DNA from 2 places in the Vibrio diabolicus genome. Region 1 is predicted to be linked to the other one. Evidence: predicted binding sites of a transcription regulator. Region 1 holds the regulator's gene; the other holds the start of a gene.
The links. Region 1 encodes CRP, which controls carbon source genes, mostly activating them, when cyclic AMP is high. Its sites were predicted from a motif close to TGTGANNNNNNTCACA; they were not measured.
Positions count from the first base shown of each region.

Region 2: udp (uridine phosphorylase) is a predicted target of CRP. The motif match lies at 1,160-1,175, and genes of this name have one in related genera.

Region 1 covers NZ_CP042451.1:313,977-321,975, forward strand. The annotation lists gene FR741_RS01525 (aspartate aminotransferase family protein) at 1-92, shown strand, start outside; gene astA (arginine N-succinyltransferase) at 200-1,219, shown strand; gene astD (succinylglutamate-semialdehyde dehydrogenase) at 1,248-2,705, shown strand; gene FR741_RS01540 (DUF1338 domain-containing protein) at 2,955-3,746, shown strand; gene crp (cAMP-activated global transcriptional regulator CRP) at 3,892-4,524, opposite strand; gene FR741_RS01550 (phosphoribulokinase) at 4,765-5,634, opposite strand; gene FR741_RS01555 (YheU family protein) at 5,759-5,971, opposite strand; gene FR741_RS01560 (hydrolase) at 6,005-7,012, opposite strand; gene FR741_RS01565 (TIGR02444 family protein) at 7,100-7,588, opposite strand; gene FR741_RS01570 (ABC transporter ATP-binding protein) at 7,585-7,999, opposite strand, start outside.
Region 2 covers NZ_CP042451.1:2,210,021-2,218,019, reverse strand. The annotation lists gene FR741_RS10505 (zinc/cadmium/mercury/lead-transporting ATPase) at 1-964, shown strand, start outside; gene udp (uridine phosphorylase) at 1,271-2,029, shown strand; gene FR741_RS10495 (DUF1887 family protein) at 2,186-3,346, opposite strand; gene FR741_RS10490 (methyl-accepting chemotaxis protein) at 3,510-5,501, opposite strand; gene hinT (purine nucleoside phosphoramidase) at 5,770-6,120, shown strand; gene FR741_RS10480 (COG3014 family protein) at 6,192-7,589, shown strand; gene FR741_RS10475 (YcfL family protein) at 7,589-7,981, shown strand.

The DNA.
Region 1 (7,999 bases):
TCGTACGTTTCACACCATCACTCGTTATCACACAACAAGAAATTGAAGAAGGCTTGGCGAAACTGGATAAAGCGATCGCGACTTTAGTTTAAGCGCGATATCAGTTTCAACGTCAACGCAGCCCCCCGTCAAGGATCTCTGATGGGGGAATTGTTCCTACAATATAGTTAGGATCTTCTTGCATCTGGAGGGAGTATTGATGCTAGTAGTTCGCCCTATCGCGATGTCGGATTATGACGCGCTGCACACTTGTGCGGTGGAGTCTGGTCACGGATTTACATCTCTACCGGTTAACGAAGAACTGTTAACCAATCGAATCAAACACTCAGAGTACAGCTTTGGTAAGCCAGATGTGGCAGAACCAGGTGATGAAGGCTACCTGATGGTCGGCTTTGACTCTGAAACGGGTGAGGTTGCGGGTACCACCGGAATCGAAGCATCTATCGGCTGGGATGTCCCATTTTACTCGTATCACATTAGTAAAGTGGTGCACTCGTCACCAAAGCTTGGCGTCAATAATGTCGTCAAACTGCTTACTTTTGGTAATAACTACACGGGTAACAGCGAAATTTGTACCTTGTTCTTGCGTGAGAAATTCCGCCAAGGTCTGAATGGTCGTCTAATGTCGAAGTGTCGTTTCCTCATGATGGCTGAGCACCCAGAGCGTTTCTCTGAAACGATCTTTGCGGAGATGCGTGGTGTTTCAGACGACGCAGGCAACTCGCCGTTCTGGCAATGGTTACAAGAGCATTTCTTCTCCATCGATTTCACGCTTGCGGATTACCTCACAGGTATCGGCAAGAAAGGCTTTATTGCTGACTTAATGCCGAAGCTGCCTATTTACATCAACCTGTTGAGTCCAGAAGCGCAAGCCGTGATTGGTCAAGTACATGACAATACTCGCCCAGCATTAAAGCTGCTTGAGCGTGAAGGCTTCACTAACCGTGGCTACGTGGATATTTTCGATGCGGGTCCAACCGTTGAATGTGACTTACGCAATATTGAATCGGTACGTCACTCGTTCCGTGCGCAAGTGAAAATTGCACAACATAGCAGTACGCAAGACTTCTTGATGTGCAACTCATCGTTCGAAAACTTCCGCGCAGCAGTCACCAAAGCGGCGTATGACCCTGAAACACAAAGCGTCATGATCGCACCAGACGTTGCGGATGCACTTTTGGTTGAGGAAGGGGATTTTGTTCGCCTTCTTCCGCAGTAACAGACGACAGAATTTAAGGATAGAAACAATGACACATTGGATTGCAGGTGAATGGGTACAAGGTCAGGGTGAAGCATTTACGTCTCTGTCGCCTTACAACCAAGAAGTGATCTGGCAAGGCAACGGTGCAACGGCAGAGCAGGTGAATCAAGCGGTATCTGCAGCGCGTGAAGCGTTTATTGACTGGAAAAAACGCCCATTTGCAGAGCGTGAAGCGATCGTGTTGGCTTTTGCTGAGAAAGTAAAAGAGAACAGCGAAAAAATCGCCGAAGTCATTGCCAAAGAAACTGGTAAGCCAATTTGGGAAACGCGCACTGAAGCAGCGGCAATGGCAGGTAAAATTGCCATCTCTATTCGTGCTTACCATGACCGCACCGGTGAAGCGAGCCGTGAAGCGGCGGGCAACCAAATTGTGTTACGTCATCGCCCACTGGGCGTGATGGCGGTATTTGGGCCATATAACTTCCCTGGTCACTTACCAAATGGTCACATTGTGCCTGCGTTACTAGCGGGTAACACTGTTGTGTTCAAGCCATCCGAGCAAACACCTTGGACTGGCGAGCTAGCTATGAAACTTTGGGAAGAAGCAGGTCTGCCGAAAGGCGTGATCAACCTTGTCCAAGGTGCGAAAGAAACCGGTATTGCGCTTGCTGATGCGAAAGGCATTGATGGCGTACTGTTCACGGGCAGCGCGAACACAGGGCATGTATTGCACCGTCAATTTGCGGGTCAACCTGGCAAGATGTTAGCACTAGAAATGGGTGGTAATAACCCGATGGTGATCTCTGATAAATACGGTGATTTGGATGCCACGGTGTACACCATCATCCAGTCAGCGTTTATCAGTGCTGGTCAACGTTGTACGTGTGCTCGTCGTTTGTACGTGCCATTGGGTGAGAAAGGTGATGCGCTCATCACGAAACTGGTTGAAGCGACGAAGAATATTCGCGTAGACCAACCATTTGCAGAGCCTGCGCCATTTATGGGGCCGCAAATTTCCGTTGCCGCAGCCAAGTTCATTCTCGATGCACAAGCGAACCTACAATCACTTGGTGGTGAAAGCTTGATTGAAGCTAAAGCAGGAGAGGCGGCGTTTGTTTCTCCCGGCATTATTGATGTAACGAACATTGCTGAGCTACCAGATGAAGAGTACTTCGGTCCACTTCTGCAAGTGGTGCGTTATGAAGGGCTAGAAAAAGCCGTAGAACTGGCGAATGACACGCGCTTTGGTCTCTCTGCTGGTTTAGTTTCAACTGACGACCAAGAATGGGAATACTTCGTTGACCATATTCGTGCTGGGATCGTGAACCGTAACCGCCAGCTCACAGGTGCAAGTGGTGATGCGCCATTTGGTGGTCCTGGTGCGTCAGGTAACCTACGTCCAAGCGCTTATTACGCAGCAGACTACTGTGCGTACCCGATGGCATCAATGGAAGGTCAAGAGACTATCTTGCCTGCAACATTAAGCCCAGGTGTGGCGCTATAAGTTTTAATAACAGAGTCGCAACCATGTATTGCGGCTCACTTTGCCGGCGAATCATTTAGGTATGGGTTGTAGTGATCGTTGGCAGAACACGGAAAGTGAGCAAAGACTCGGAAAAGCGTGTTGACTGACTGGCATTTACCGTCACAGGTTGATGGCTGCTCGTTCATTATTCTGGACAACTTTTCGTTGTGAACGAGCAGTCAACTTCCGCTTACCTTTTAACTCTACATCTCGTAACAAGGAGTCGTTATGACGCCCGATGTGTTATTTGAATCGCTATGGCAAGATTACATTCAACGTCTTTGCCCCTCTGCTGCGAAAGTACATCAGCTGCTTCAAGAAGATGAGCCTCTGATTAATGATCATATAGCTTTACGTACCTTCAATATTGCGCCTCTTGGTATCGAAACCTTAGCTAAACCATTTGTAGCCATTGGCTATCAGGCATGTGGTGACTACGTTTTCGAAAGTAAAAAGCTGGTTGCTAAACACTATGAGCACCCTGATCCGAAGCAACCTAAAGTCTTTATTAGTGAGCTAAAAGTTGAGGAGTGTTCACCTGAGCTGCAAGAGATTGTGAAAAAGCTGGTGGCACAAGTCGATGCAGGCAAGCTGAACGATAGCGCATTCTTACATGGTGGACGCTTGTGGGATTTAAGCTTTGCTGACTACCAAACGTTGGCTAAAGAAAGTGAGTATGCATCTTGGTTGGCTGCGCATGGTTACGGCGCAAACCACTTCACGGTGAGCGTTAACCAGCTCAATGAATACGAAGAAGTGAAGCAAGTAAACGATCACTTACGTACGGCCGGATTTACCATTAATGAAAACGGCGGGGAAGTGAAGGGCACTCCTGAGGTGCTGCTAGAACAATCATCGACCATGGCGGATAAAGTGGCGGTTCGCTTTAGCGAAGGCACTGAAATTATCCCTGGTGGCTTTTACGAGTTTGCTAAGCGCTACCCGATGGAAAACGGTGAGCTGTACCCAGGTTTTGTGGCGGCTTCAGCGGACAAAATCTTTGAAAGTACGAATGGCTAACTTTTAGGGTTAACCTTTCGGCTAACCAACTTGCTCATTAGTCTTTTGTTGCTCTGAGCTTAATGTGGTTACAAGACAAATAAAAAGCCACCAATGTCGCCATTGGTGGCTTTTATAATTTTGTTCGCGTCACTCTGGTTTGAGATTAACGAGTACCGTAAACCACGATAGTTTTACCGTGCGCAGAGATTAAGTTCTGCTCTTCTAACATTTTCAAGATACGACCTACTGTCTCACGAGAACAGCCAACGATTTGACCGATTTCTTGACGAGTGATCTTGATTTGCATGCCGTCTGGGTGAGTCATTGCGTCTGGTTGTTTTGCAAGGTTCAGAAGCGTCTGAGCGATACGACCAGTTACGTCTAGGAACGCCAGGTCACCCACTTTTTGGCTAGTTACTTGAAGACGACGAGCCATCTGCGCAGAAAGGCGCATTAGGATGTCTGGGTTTACTTGGATAAGCTGACGGAATTTCTTGAAAGAAATTTCAGCAACTTCACAAGGAGATTTAGCACGAACCCAAGCTGTGCGCTCTTGGTCTTCCTCGAATAGACCAAGTTCACCAATAAAGTCTCCTTGGTTTAGGTAAGAAAGGATCATCTCCTTACCTTCTTCGTCTTTGATAAGAACCGCAACAGAACCTTTAACGATATAGTACAAAGTTTCTGCCTTTTCGCCCGCGTGAATTAGCGTGCTCTTTGAAGGGTACTTATGAATATGACAGTGTGAAAGAAACCACTCTAATGTTGGGTCGGTTTGAGGTTTACCTAGAACCATAATATCTCACTTCCTCTGCAGGGTACGCTTGCGCTATCCATATTTTAGCTAAGCCTGAATTAGGCCTACTAGAATAAGAGCACTTTTTATATGCTGCAAGCTCTCTTGTGTTTCGGTAAGAAATAGTATCCTTTTTCGAAAACGATTTCTTGATTTTAATCGTGCCATGATTGAGATTTTGTAAGCAAAACTGTGCACATGATCACGGTATGAAAAGTAAACATCTTCGCAGGCAGGTTTTTAGCCAATTTTCCCTGTTTCGATGAGCTGTTGTAGGATAGGCCGAACTATGAGCTCCATTGCAAAGCTCATCTTACCGCCTGGCACGACAATCGTGTTGTGGCGTGACATGAATGAGCCATCAATCATAGCCAGGAGATATGGGAAGTCGACTTTCTTTATCCCACGCAAGCGAATTACGACAAAGCTCTCATCCAGGCTTGGGATACCCTTCGCATTAAGGGGGTTGGAGGTATCGACCGTTGGGACGCGCTGAAAGTTAATATGAGTGCGAGAAAATTGCGGAGTGATGTAGTTAAGATAATCGTCCATCGAGCGCACGATAGAATCCATTACTGCTTCTCGTGAATGACCGCGGTCACGAGTATCACGCACAAACTTTTGGATCCACTCTAAGTTTACGATTGGTACCATACCAATCAAGAAATCCACATGCTGCGCAACATTAACATCGCCATCCACAACACCGCCGTGCAAGCCTTCATAGAAGAGAACGTCACTGTTCTCCGGTAAGTCCTGCCACGGTGTGAAGGTTCCAGGCATTTGATTATAAGGTACGGCCTCGTCAAAGGTGTGTAGGTAGCGACGTACGCTGCCTGCGCCATCGTGACCATATTTACGGAAAAACTCTTCCAATCCTGGAAAGTCATTAGCTTGAGGGCCAAAGTAGCTAATGTGTCGACCTTGCTCGCGCGCTTTACGGATTTCTATATCCATTTCAGGGCGAGTAAAGCGATGGAAGCTGTCGCCTTCAACCCATGCGGGTTTAACGTTCATCATATTGAACATCTTACGGAAGGCTTCAGATGTAGTGGTCGTGCCGGCACCGGATGAACCAGTAACCGCAATAATTGGGTGTTTAGCTGACATGACAAACCTTGTCGAAAATTACTTACCTGTAATGTGCAGTAGGCTGCTACTGCACGGTCGATAACCCACTATAGCACGTAACAATGCCTTGTCATTGAGTGGGGTACGGTAAAATGTGAAGGGTCTAAAATTTTGTTTTTACCTGAATATCGACGGTTTCGTGCAGTTCAGAGAACACGATAACCGCTTCGCCTTTTTCTAATTGAGTTTTTACTTGATCCACTTTGTCTTGCAAAGAAATCTCGACGGTTCCGTAATCCGTGCCTTCACGTAAGACGAATTCACGAATTAAGTTTTCCAATGTTTCTGGCGCAATGTCTTGCCATGGAATGATCATAAATACCTCGAACTTTTATGATGAGCGGCTAGTTTACTGCTTTCGCTGCTTGGATACAGCAGAAAGGTAATCTGCAGCAATACTTTCGTAATACGCTGGCAGCGCTTCTTCCAACCAAAATTTCGGCTTGAGCGCTGAACCTGTAAGGAAACCAACATGCCCACCGTGCTCAAAGAGACGGTAATCAATATTATCTGGCAGAACAAATTTCGGGATCACATCGTCGGTCATGAATGGATCGTCTTTGGCGTGAATGATCAGTGTCGGTAGCGTGATCTGTTGTAATTTACTTAAGCCAGAACATTGATCGTAATAATCTTGTGCGTCTTTAAAACCGTGCAGTGGTGCCGTGATCAAATCATCGAATTCATACAATCGTGTGACACGTTTTATTGAGTTGTAGGACAAAGCGAGCTCGCCATGCAACAAGTGATGTTTTTGCAATGCGTTGCGTTTGAGCGAAGAGAGCAGGTAACGGCGATACACTTTCGAAAAGCCTTGTTCAATACGGTTCGCACACGCTGCTAGGTCTAAAGGCGCTGAGATAATGGTCGCCGCGTTCAAAATGGGGTGGTCTTTGTATTGGGCTAAATAATTCGCCAACATGTTACCGCCAAGAGAAATACCAACCGCAACTTTGGGGTTATCAGGAAAGCGTTGCTCAAGGTGCTCTAAGAAGTGGCGGGCGTCAGTCACTTCACCAGAATGATAGGCGCGAGCTTTCTTGTTTGGCTTACCGCTACAACCGCGGAAATGCATCATCACCGACAGCCATCCGGATTGAGCAAATGCATTCATTAGGCCATTGGCGTAAGGGCTATAGAAGCAGCCTTCTAGTCCATGAAATAAAACAAAAATCGGCTTTTTTTGCGCAGGTTCTTGGGTTGGGTCCTCGCTCCATGCGAGATCGAGAAAGTCTCCATCGGATGTATCGAGGGTTTGCCAAATCGGCGTAAACAACGCTTTTTTGCGAATAAAACGCGGTAAAAGCGTTTGAAGATGCGGGTTTTTGATCCCGGCGGCTGCGAAAAATTGTGTCATACCTAACTGCTCTTATGCGGTTCTTCGGTGTCAGTTGAAGAACTTATTAATATAATCCTTTATAAAGATTATAGGTATTCTACAGATTTATGGGCGTTTTGGTGGGTGAATGTTTGGCACCGGAATAGCAAAGGCCTGTTGCAAATGCTCACCACCAAGTTGACGACAGTATCTCAGCGTGAGTGGGGCGCCATCATTTTTGACCAGCGTGAGCGAGTTAATGCAGTTCACCAAATCCGCTTGTTGCTGCTTTTCTAGTTGCAGCTCAAACTGCAAGGTTTCACGATATAAAGCGTCATTGACTTGAGACTTAAGATGGCGACGTAAGTCGCGAAAAGAGTGCAGTAAGGTTTCGCTTCGGCCCAGACAGCTTTGTACCAGAGGCCAGTCTTTTTCTTGGAAAATGAGTTGCTGCTCATCGAGCCATCTGAGCAGCAGGAGTAGGTTCACGTTGCCGTGATAATTGTTCTGTAATGATAAACACGCTTCTTTCACTTCTCGCACACCATAAAATTGCAGACTGAACTGCCAAAGGTGTTCTAGGGTGAGTGTGTATTCAGCGTGTTGATTACTCATTGATTAAACTCTAGCTCCATCTGCTCCAGTTCTTCCTGAGCAGACATCCATTCCATTTCAATTTCTTCGAGCTCTGCCTTACTAGAAGCTTGAAGAGCCAGCACTTGGTTAAGTTTAGCTTTATTTTCGGCTTCATACAGTGAGTTATCTGCCAATTGTTCTTCAGCTTCGGCCAGTGCAGCACCTAACTTATCCATTTTATTTTCTAATTGTGTCAGCGTTTTGCGAATTGGCGCCGTCTGCTTACGAAATTCTGCATCGCGACGTTTCTGCTCTTTTTTCGCTGCCGCGCTGTTGGCGCTATCTTTGGCTGGCTGTGCAGCTTGTGCTTCTTTGCGTTCCGCTCTTTGTTGCTCAGTTAACCATTTGTAGTAGTCGTTTAAGTCACCATCGAACGGCGCAACTTGACGA
Region 2 (7,999 bases), 1.4 Mb from region 1:
AGGTGGTGCGGCGCTTGAGTTGCTTGGTAAGGTGGAGTCCGTCGCATTTGATAAAACCGGTACATTGACGCAAGGTAAGCCGCAGGTGACCGACGTCTTTGCTTTTGATGTAGATGAAGACAAGTTACTTAGCCTGACAGCCTCAATCGAAGTTGGCTCAAGCCATCCTCTCGCGGTTTCTTTAGTTAATAAAGTGCAACAGCAGGGGCTTCCTATTCCTGAAGCGCTAGATAAAACCGCGCAAGTGGGCTCTGGTGTCACAGGTTACGTCGATGGGAAAATAGTCCAAGTAGTCACGCCTTCTAAGGCCGATTTCCCACTTTCTCAAGAAACCGAAGAGCGAGTGGTGACGTTGGAACAACAAGGTAAAACGGTTGTTATTGTGCGTTACGATTACGAGGTCATTGGCGTGATCGCATGGCAAGATACATTGCGCCCAGATGCCCAAGAAGCTATCGCTACGTTGAAGGAGCTTGGGATAACGTCGGTGATGCTAACCGGTGATAACCCGAGAAGTGCTGAAGCAATGGCGACCAGAATAGGCTTGGATTATAAAGCAAGCTTATTACCAGCAGATAAAGTGCATTACGTCGAGAAACTATCACAGCAACACACCGTTGCAATGGTGGGAGATGGTATTAATGATGCGCCAGCGATGAAAGCTTCGAGTATCGGTATTGCGATGGGAGGCGGTACGGATGTTGCGCTGGAAACGGCCGACGCGGCAATAACGCACAATCGTCTGATTGAGTTACCTGCCATGATAGAACTATCGCGTGCGACGTTAAGTAATATTCGTCAGAATGTTGCGTTAGCGCTTGGTTTGAAAGGCGTTTTCTTGGTGACAAGTTTATTGGGCATTACGGGTCTATGGGTGGCAGTATTAGCCGACAGCGGCGCAACTGCACTGGTTACGTTAAATGCGTTGAGATTACTCCGTTTTGAGTCCAAGCAGGCCAAGTGACCTACCTAACTAGCTAATAAAAAGCCCGAGGCATTCGTGTCTCGGGCTTTTTTAACCGTATCGACGAAATTCAATAAGATGTCTTAGTTTGTTTTTGAAATCACGCATCGCTATGCAACAAAATGAGCCAAACTCTCCAAAAGTGTGATCATTGCTTGTTTTGGGTGAAATTATAGTTTCATTACATTTTCTCATTGTGATTGTGATCACTCTATGTTGGTGAAAGGTTCGCTACAGTGCATTTGTACCCAACAACTGATTAATGAGCTTATTGTTCATAAAATAAGCCACAATAAGGAGCGACTTATGTCTCAAGCTGTATTTCATTTAGGTGTTACTGAAGCTGATCTTAATGGTGCGACTCTAGCCATCATTCCTGGTGATCCAGCGCGCGTTCAAAAAATCGCAGAACAAATGGAAAACCCAGTATTTCTAGCAAGTCACCGTGAATACACGCTATACCGTGCCGAATTAGACGGTAAACCTGTTGTGGTTTGTTCTACAGGTATTGGTGGCCCTTCTACCTCTATCGCAGTTGAGGAACTCGCGCAGCTTGGTGTTCGTACTTTCCTACGTGTTGGTACAACTGGCGCAATTCAACCGCATGTAAACGTAGGTGACATGATCGTAACGACGGGGTCAGTTCGCCTTGACGGTGCGAGCCTACACTTTGCGCCAATGGAATTCCCAGCAGTTGCTGACTTTGAAGTAGCAACTGCAATGAAAGCGGCAGTAGAAGAGTCTGGCGCTGCGGTTCACATGGGTGTGACAGCTTCAAGTGATACTTTCTACCCAGGTCAAGAGCGCTACGACACGTTCTCTGGTCGCGTTGTTAAGCGTTTCCAAGGTTCTATGCAAGAATGGCAAGACATGGGCGTACTTAACTTTGAGATGGAGTCTGCGACATTGCTAACAATGTGTGCGAGCTCTGGTCTAAAAGCAGGTTGTGTGGCGGGTGTAATCATCAACCGTACACAAAAAGAGATTCCAGATCATTCAACTCTGAAAGAGACGGAAGCTCGTTCAATTAAGGTGGTAGTAGAAGCAGCGCGTAAAATGCTGTAAGCCGCGATAATTGGCATTTTAAACAAACGGAAAAACCAGAGGCACGCCTCTGGTTTTTTTCTACCTATCTAAACCCACACTTAAAAATTAGGTATGAAAAAAGCAGCCTGTAACGCTGCTTTTGATCATTTTGAATTCTAGCTTTTATCACTGATACTAGATCTCGTCCGAGCCACCTGCGTCTTTAAACCAAGCCGTTAGGTGTGTTCTTAAGTCTTTAAGCTCATCAGGGCCAATCAGAGCTAGCCCCAAATCTTCTGCACGAGTAATGTCATTGTGACGAAGCGGTCGGAAGCTCACCAGCATTGCACGTGCTTGTAAACCACCTAGCAGATCTCTGAGGGATTCTAGCTTGTACAAGGTGTCATCGCCGTCATCTCGCATACCTTTGGTTTTACACTCAATGATGTGGAGCTTGTTGTTTACCACTGTTGCAACATCCAACTCATTGCGTACTTCACTTTCACCAAGTTTGCGATAAACCTGAACATTCAAAGAGCGATCTTGAATCGTCGGCATCGTATCTTGAATTTGCTTGACCGTGCTGTGTACCAGAGTCTCTAACCATTCACCGTTTGAAAAGCGGCGTGCATCTTCATCTGCAAACGTTAGAACGCCATTCTCATAAGTGGCGATTTGCGCTTCCACTAAGTCCGAAAGCAGCATGTTGAGCTCACGGTAGCCTTGTTGCTTTTCAGAAAGCTCCACATCAAGTTTTTGCTCTTTGCGGCATGTGGTTGCAAGGTAGTTAAGAGTCGCTAAGCCTGGACCAAGTTCAAGCGCATTTGAGGCCCAGCGTTCACCAAGTTCATACAGTTTTTTATCAAGAAGAGGAGGTAAATCAACGTGGTGGAACTCGCCGCGTGCGCCGAAGATAGTGAGGTAGTCAGCAATCGTAATGTGGTCTTCGACTTGAGTATCTTCTTTGCCATCTGGGTATAACCAGCAAAGCTTATCGCTACTTGGCTCAACCACAAAAATTGGCCAGCGATAGGTACGGAAAACCTCGTACACAGACAATAAGCGATGACGAAGACCGCAACTGGCGTTCAATTTCACATCTTCGCCGCGCTCATGGAGATCTTTTGCCAGTTTTTGAATCGCTTGTTTGATCAGCGAAGTATTGACGGCGGATGGGATTTCAAAAAATTCGGAAGTAATGTCTCGTTGCTCTAAAACGGCACTCAGTCGGTCAAATATATCTAACTGGCTCTTGTCTCCGATGAAGACGATATGTGTGCTTAGCGTACGATTATCTAATAGAGGAGTGACCAATCTCACTGGGTCTTGGTCGATAATACCAACATGAACAGCCATAGATTTTCCTTTTTATGAGGCCGCTCGAAAAGAGATGTGCAAGGGGATGAGCTGGCCATATTAATCATATGTAGACATGGCTGATAAAAAACAAGGGCGACTTAACAAAAAGTCGCCCTTATACAGTTGATTGCACTAATTAATGCTCAAATTTATAAATTATTTATAACTTAAAGCGGTGAACCAATTCATTCTGCTGATGAGCCAAGTGAGTCAGGGATTCACTGGTCTGTGCGATGCTCGACATAGCTTGGAAGCTTTCATCGGCGATACTATTGATATCTTCAATACTGCGTGCAATGTCTGCTGAGGTTTCACTTTGCTCTGCTGCCGCTTGCGAAATATGCGTACTCATTTGGCTGATTTCGATGATTAGCGCTTGAATCTCTTCCATTGAGCTGTTCGCTTTTGATGCTTGCTCAACAGACATCTCCATATCGCTCATACAGCTTTGTATTACTTGATTTGCTGACTGAGAGCTGGATTGCAGATTACTGATCATCGATTCAATTTCAGTGGTGGACTGAGTGGTTCTGGATGCAAGCACACGCACCTCATCGGCCACTACCGCAAAGCCGCGACCTTGTTCGCCAGCGCGAGCCGCTTCAATTGCTGCATTCAATGCCAGTAGGTTAGTCTGTTCAGCAATGTTGCGAATCACATCGAGGATAGAACCAATTTGACCACTCATTTTTTGAAGTTCAGAGACAGCGGAAACGGATTCGTTCAAACGCGTTTCCAGTTGATTTATGGTCGAGATATTGCTGCTCATGACATTTCTGCCGTCTTCAGAGGCTGATTCGACACGCTGCACCATTTCTAGTGAACCTTGTGCACTTTGAGCGACTTCTTGCACTGAGTGAGACATTTCCGTCATTGCGGTCGCAACGTTTGCTGTTTGCTCGCGTTGTGAGCTTAATTTGCTTTGCGCTTGCGAAGACGTGCTTTCGTTTGTTGCTGCGGTCGAAGATAGGTTCTCTGACGCTTCGTTGAGTTTCACTAGGATCTCGTGAAGACTGTCGGCGAGTGAGTTAATGTGTCCACTCACTCGGCTGAACTCGTTGTTATAGCGAATATCGATACGTTGTGTCATGTCACCTTCAGTCAGGCTTTCAAGCACTTTTAGAATACGAGTCAATGGCTCGCGAACGCTGTGCGCGATGTGGTAGCCAATCGCTGTGGCAAGTAGCACGACAACAACGCCAATGATGATGGCTTTTGTCACACCCGCAGAATAAATGTCACCAGCGTCTGCTAACGATTCATTAAGTTTATCCGTTGCGGTTGTCGTAAATTGCTCAAGAATCGCCATGGTTGAATCAACTTTATTCGCTAGGTTGGCGATGTTGTTGTATAGCGCTGCACGAGCATTGAGGTAATTATTGTGCTGGTCTAAGACACCTCCACGCATTCCGACGTCGCGTGTGAATTGTTCTACCGACTCACCAAATGCTGTTTTTAGTTCAGGTAATTGAGTAACTAAACCACGGAAAGCATAGTTCAAATGAGTCACTGCTTTGCGGTTTTTGGTCACGGCTTGTGTAACAAACTCAGGATCAGAGCTGGCGAGGGCATCAGAGGTTATAACTTCGGCATCTTTTAGCTTAATGAAGTAACTCTTCGCCATGACTTTGACAGAAATGCTGGTTTGATCTGCCACATATTCTTTAAGGCCGACCGACAACTCGGTATTCAGCTTTTGGAAGCGACGTGACGATTTTTGCACTTTTTCTTGCGCAGCGAACATCGCTTCGTAGTTGTCCATGGCTTCAAGAGCTTCAGTAAAATAGCTCTGCTCTAACGCTTTTAATTGTGAAAACGGTTCGGCAAGAGAGGGATAGATTTGGCTCGCAGTTTCCAGTTGACCCAAAGTGGATTCGAAACGTTGTTGAGATCTAGCAAATTCCTGACGCATTTCATCCATGCGTTGTTTATTCTCTGTCGTCAGAAAATCTTTAAACGATTTGTCGGCAGAAAGCAGTTCAACACTGGTTTGGTTAGATAACGATACCAGTGGTAGGGATGATTTAGACACGGTGCCAAACTTCCCGTGAATATCACTCATTCCTCCCATCATAATGGCAATTGTGACGGCAAATAGGATGATGATCAGAGCAAAGCCCGCATACATCCTTTTAATAACTGAACCTCGCATAAGTGAGCTTCCTCTCCCAAAAATAGACAAGCTACCCAAGAATTTTGAGCTTACTTGGGTATAAAAATAATAATTGTCTTAAAAAAGTAACAAAATTCATTGGATTGTATTGAGTTTGTGACGCGCATTTTATGACGCACACGACAAAAAAAGCTTCGTTAATTAGCGTTTGATTAATAATGTTAAGTGAACACTGTTTTTATTGAGCTCCGCTTTTGGTTGGCGCATACTAATTGGGGTCTAATTACCTTTATAAAATGGAGTCCTCATGGCGGAAGAAACGATCTTTAGTAAAATTATTCGTAAGGAAATCCCAGCCGATATTCTTTATCAAGATGAGTTGGTGACTGCGTTTCGCGATATTAACCCGCGCACACCGAGCCATATTCTCATTATTCCGAATAAATTGATCCCAACAACGAATGATGTTGAAGCTGAAGATGAAGCAATGATGGGGCGTTTGTTCACTGTTGCTAAAAAACTGGCGAAAGAGGAAGGCATTGCGGAAGACGGCTATCGCCTGATCGTTAATTGTAACCCGCACGGTGGCCAAGAGGTTTACCATATTCACATGCACCTATTAGGCGGTCGTCCTCTAGGTCCAATGGTATTGAGCTAAGCTTTAAAAAGTGGGTGGCGCAGTTCACCCACTTCTTTTTCCTGTCGAATGACACATTTGTGGAGATAAATGTGAAACTAGGTGTAAAGCTGTTAGGGCTGATGAGCTGGGCTTTAATGGCCTCTGGCTGCGCGAATTTGTCTGCGGGCAATCTGTTTAGTCACTACAGCAACCAGAATCAAGAAGTTTATCAAGCCGTTGTTGCAGGGGAATATGCGAAAGCGAAACAACTTCAATCGAGCGAAGTGGGTGGCGAGATACTTGGCAACTTTGAAAAGGGCCGTATTTCTTTTCTTGCTGAAGATTACCCGACAAGTTTGAAAGCACTGGAAAATGGTGATCGTGCCGTTCGTGTTCAGCAAGATCGCGCGACTATTTCTGTGTCAGAAACGGCAACGAGCGTCGGCTCTCTCGCAGTGAACGACAATCTCCAAGATTATCATCCCGCCGATTATGAACTTGGCTTTCTGCACCTTTATCTCGGGCTAAACTATTTACAGAAAAACGATTTGGAAGGGGCGCTTGTTGAAGTGCGTCGAGCCAATCAAGTTCAGGAAGCGGCAAGAAAGGCGCGTGAAAAAGAACTAAAAGCAGCAGAAAAAGACCTGAAAAAGCAAGGCATGTCTGCCAATTTAGGCAGTGTGTTGGCGAGCTACCCTGATGCTGGTAAAAAACTAAGCGCAGTACAAAACGGCTATTTGTTCTATCTTTCTGGCTTGTTATATGAAGCGTCACGAGATTTAAACAGTGCTTATGTTGATTACCGACGAGCACTCGCTGTGATGCCAGACAACAAACAAGTTGTTGAAAGCACGCTGTACGCCGCTAAGAAACTAGGCATGCGTGAAGACTTACGCATGCTAGAGAAACGGTATGGTAAAGCACCTTCTGGGTTAACTCAGTCTCAAGGTCGAGTCATCGTTATTGATGAACAAGGCGTTGTGGAGGCTTTGAAAGGTTGGCGTATTGATCTACCGATTTACGACAGTCGCGATAATGGGGCCATTTATTCGTTGGCGCTTCCTTATTATCCGAATCGGGGTGCTCAACGTTTTAGCGATGTGGTTTTAAATGGTCAGGTATTGCCTTCTAGCACGCTGACTGATGTTAATGCGATGGCACAAAACGATCTTAATGAACGTCTGACTACAATGGTGATCCGTCAAGCGCTTCGCGTTTGGGCAAAAGATCGAATCCGAAAAGAGGCGGCGAAAAAAGGCGATGATGTGGGTAACATACTTTTCAATGTATGGAACACATTGACCGAGCAGCCGGATACGAGAAGTTGGCAAACATTACCAGCGCAAGTGAAAACGGCATCAAAAGTCGTGAAACCGGGAACACAAAGTTTAAACTTGGGTGATCAAACCTATCAGTTTGAAGTGCCTGCACAGCAGACTACATTGGTATGGGTATCTCGTCAGGGAACACACTCAACCGTGTGGCATAAACAGCTAGGGAGACTGTAATGAAAGCATGGCTTATTTGTTTAGCAATGGCTATTGGTTTAGTTGGATGCGCCGAAAACACGGCTGGTATTCGAATTGATGGTCAAACGCAAAAAGTATTTTTTAATGATAACGTTTTGGGTAGTCGCTTATTAGTTGACAACATCACCACCACTTACGTTGATGATCGTCCACGTGGAGTGGTGCAACTAAGCAGTAACTATAAAGGTGACCAGCACATTCTTTACCGCTTCTATTGGTATGACAATAATGGTTTAGAAGTGAATACCAAGCCTGGCCCATGGCGCAAAATGATTGTGCGAGGGTTTGAGCAAGTCACGTTATCTGAAGTTACTGTGAATCCAAATGGCACCAAATTCCGTGTTCAAATTAGAGAAGCACAAGACAATTAATCTTAACGGCTTTGCCGA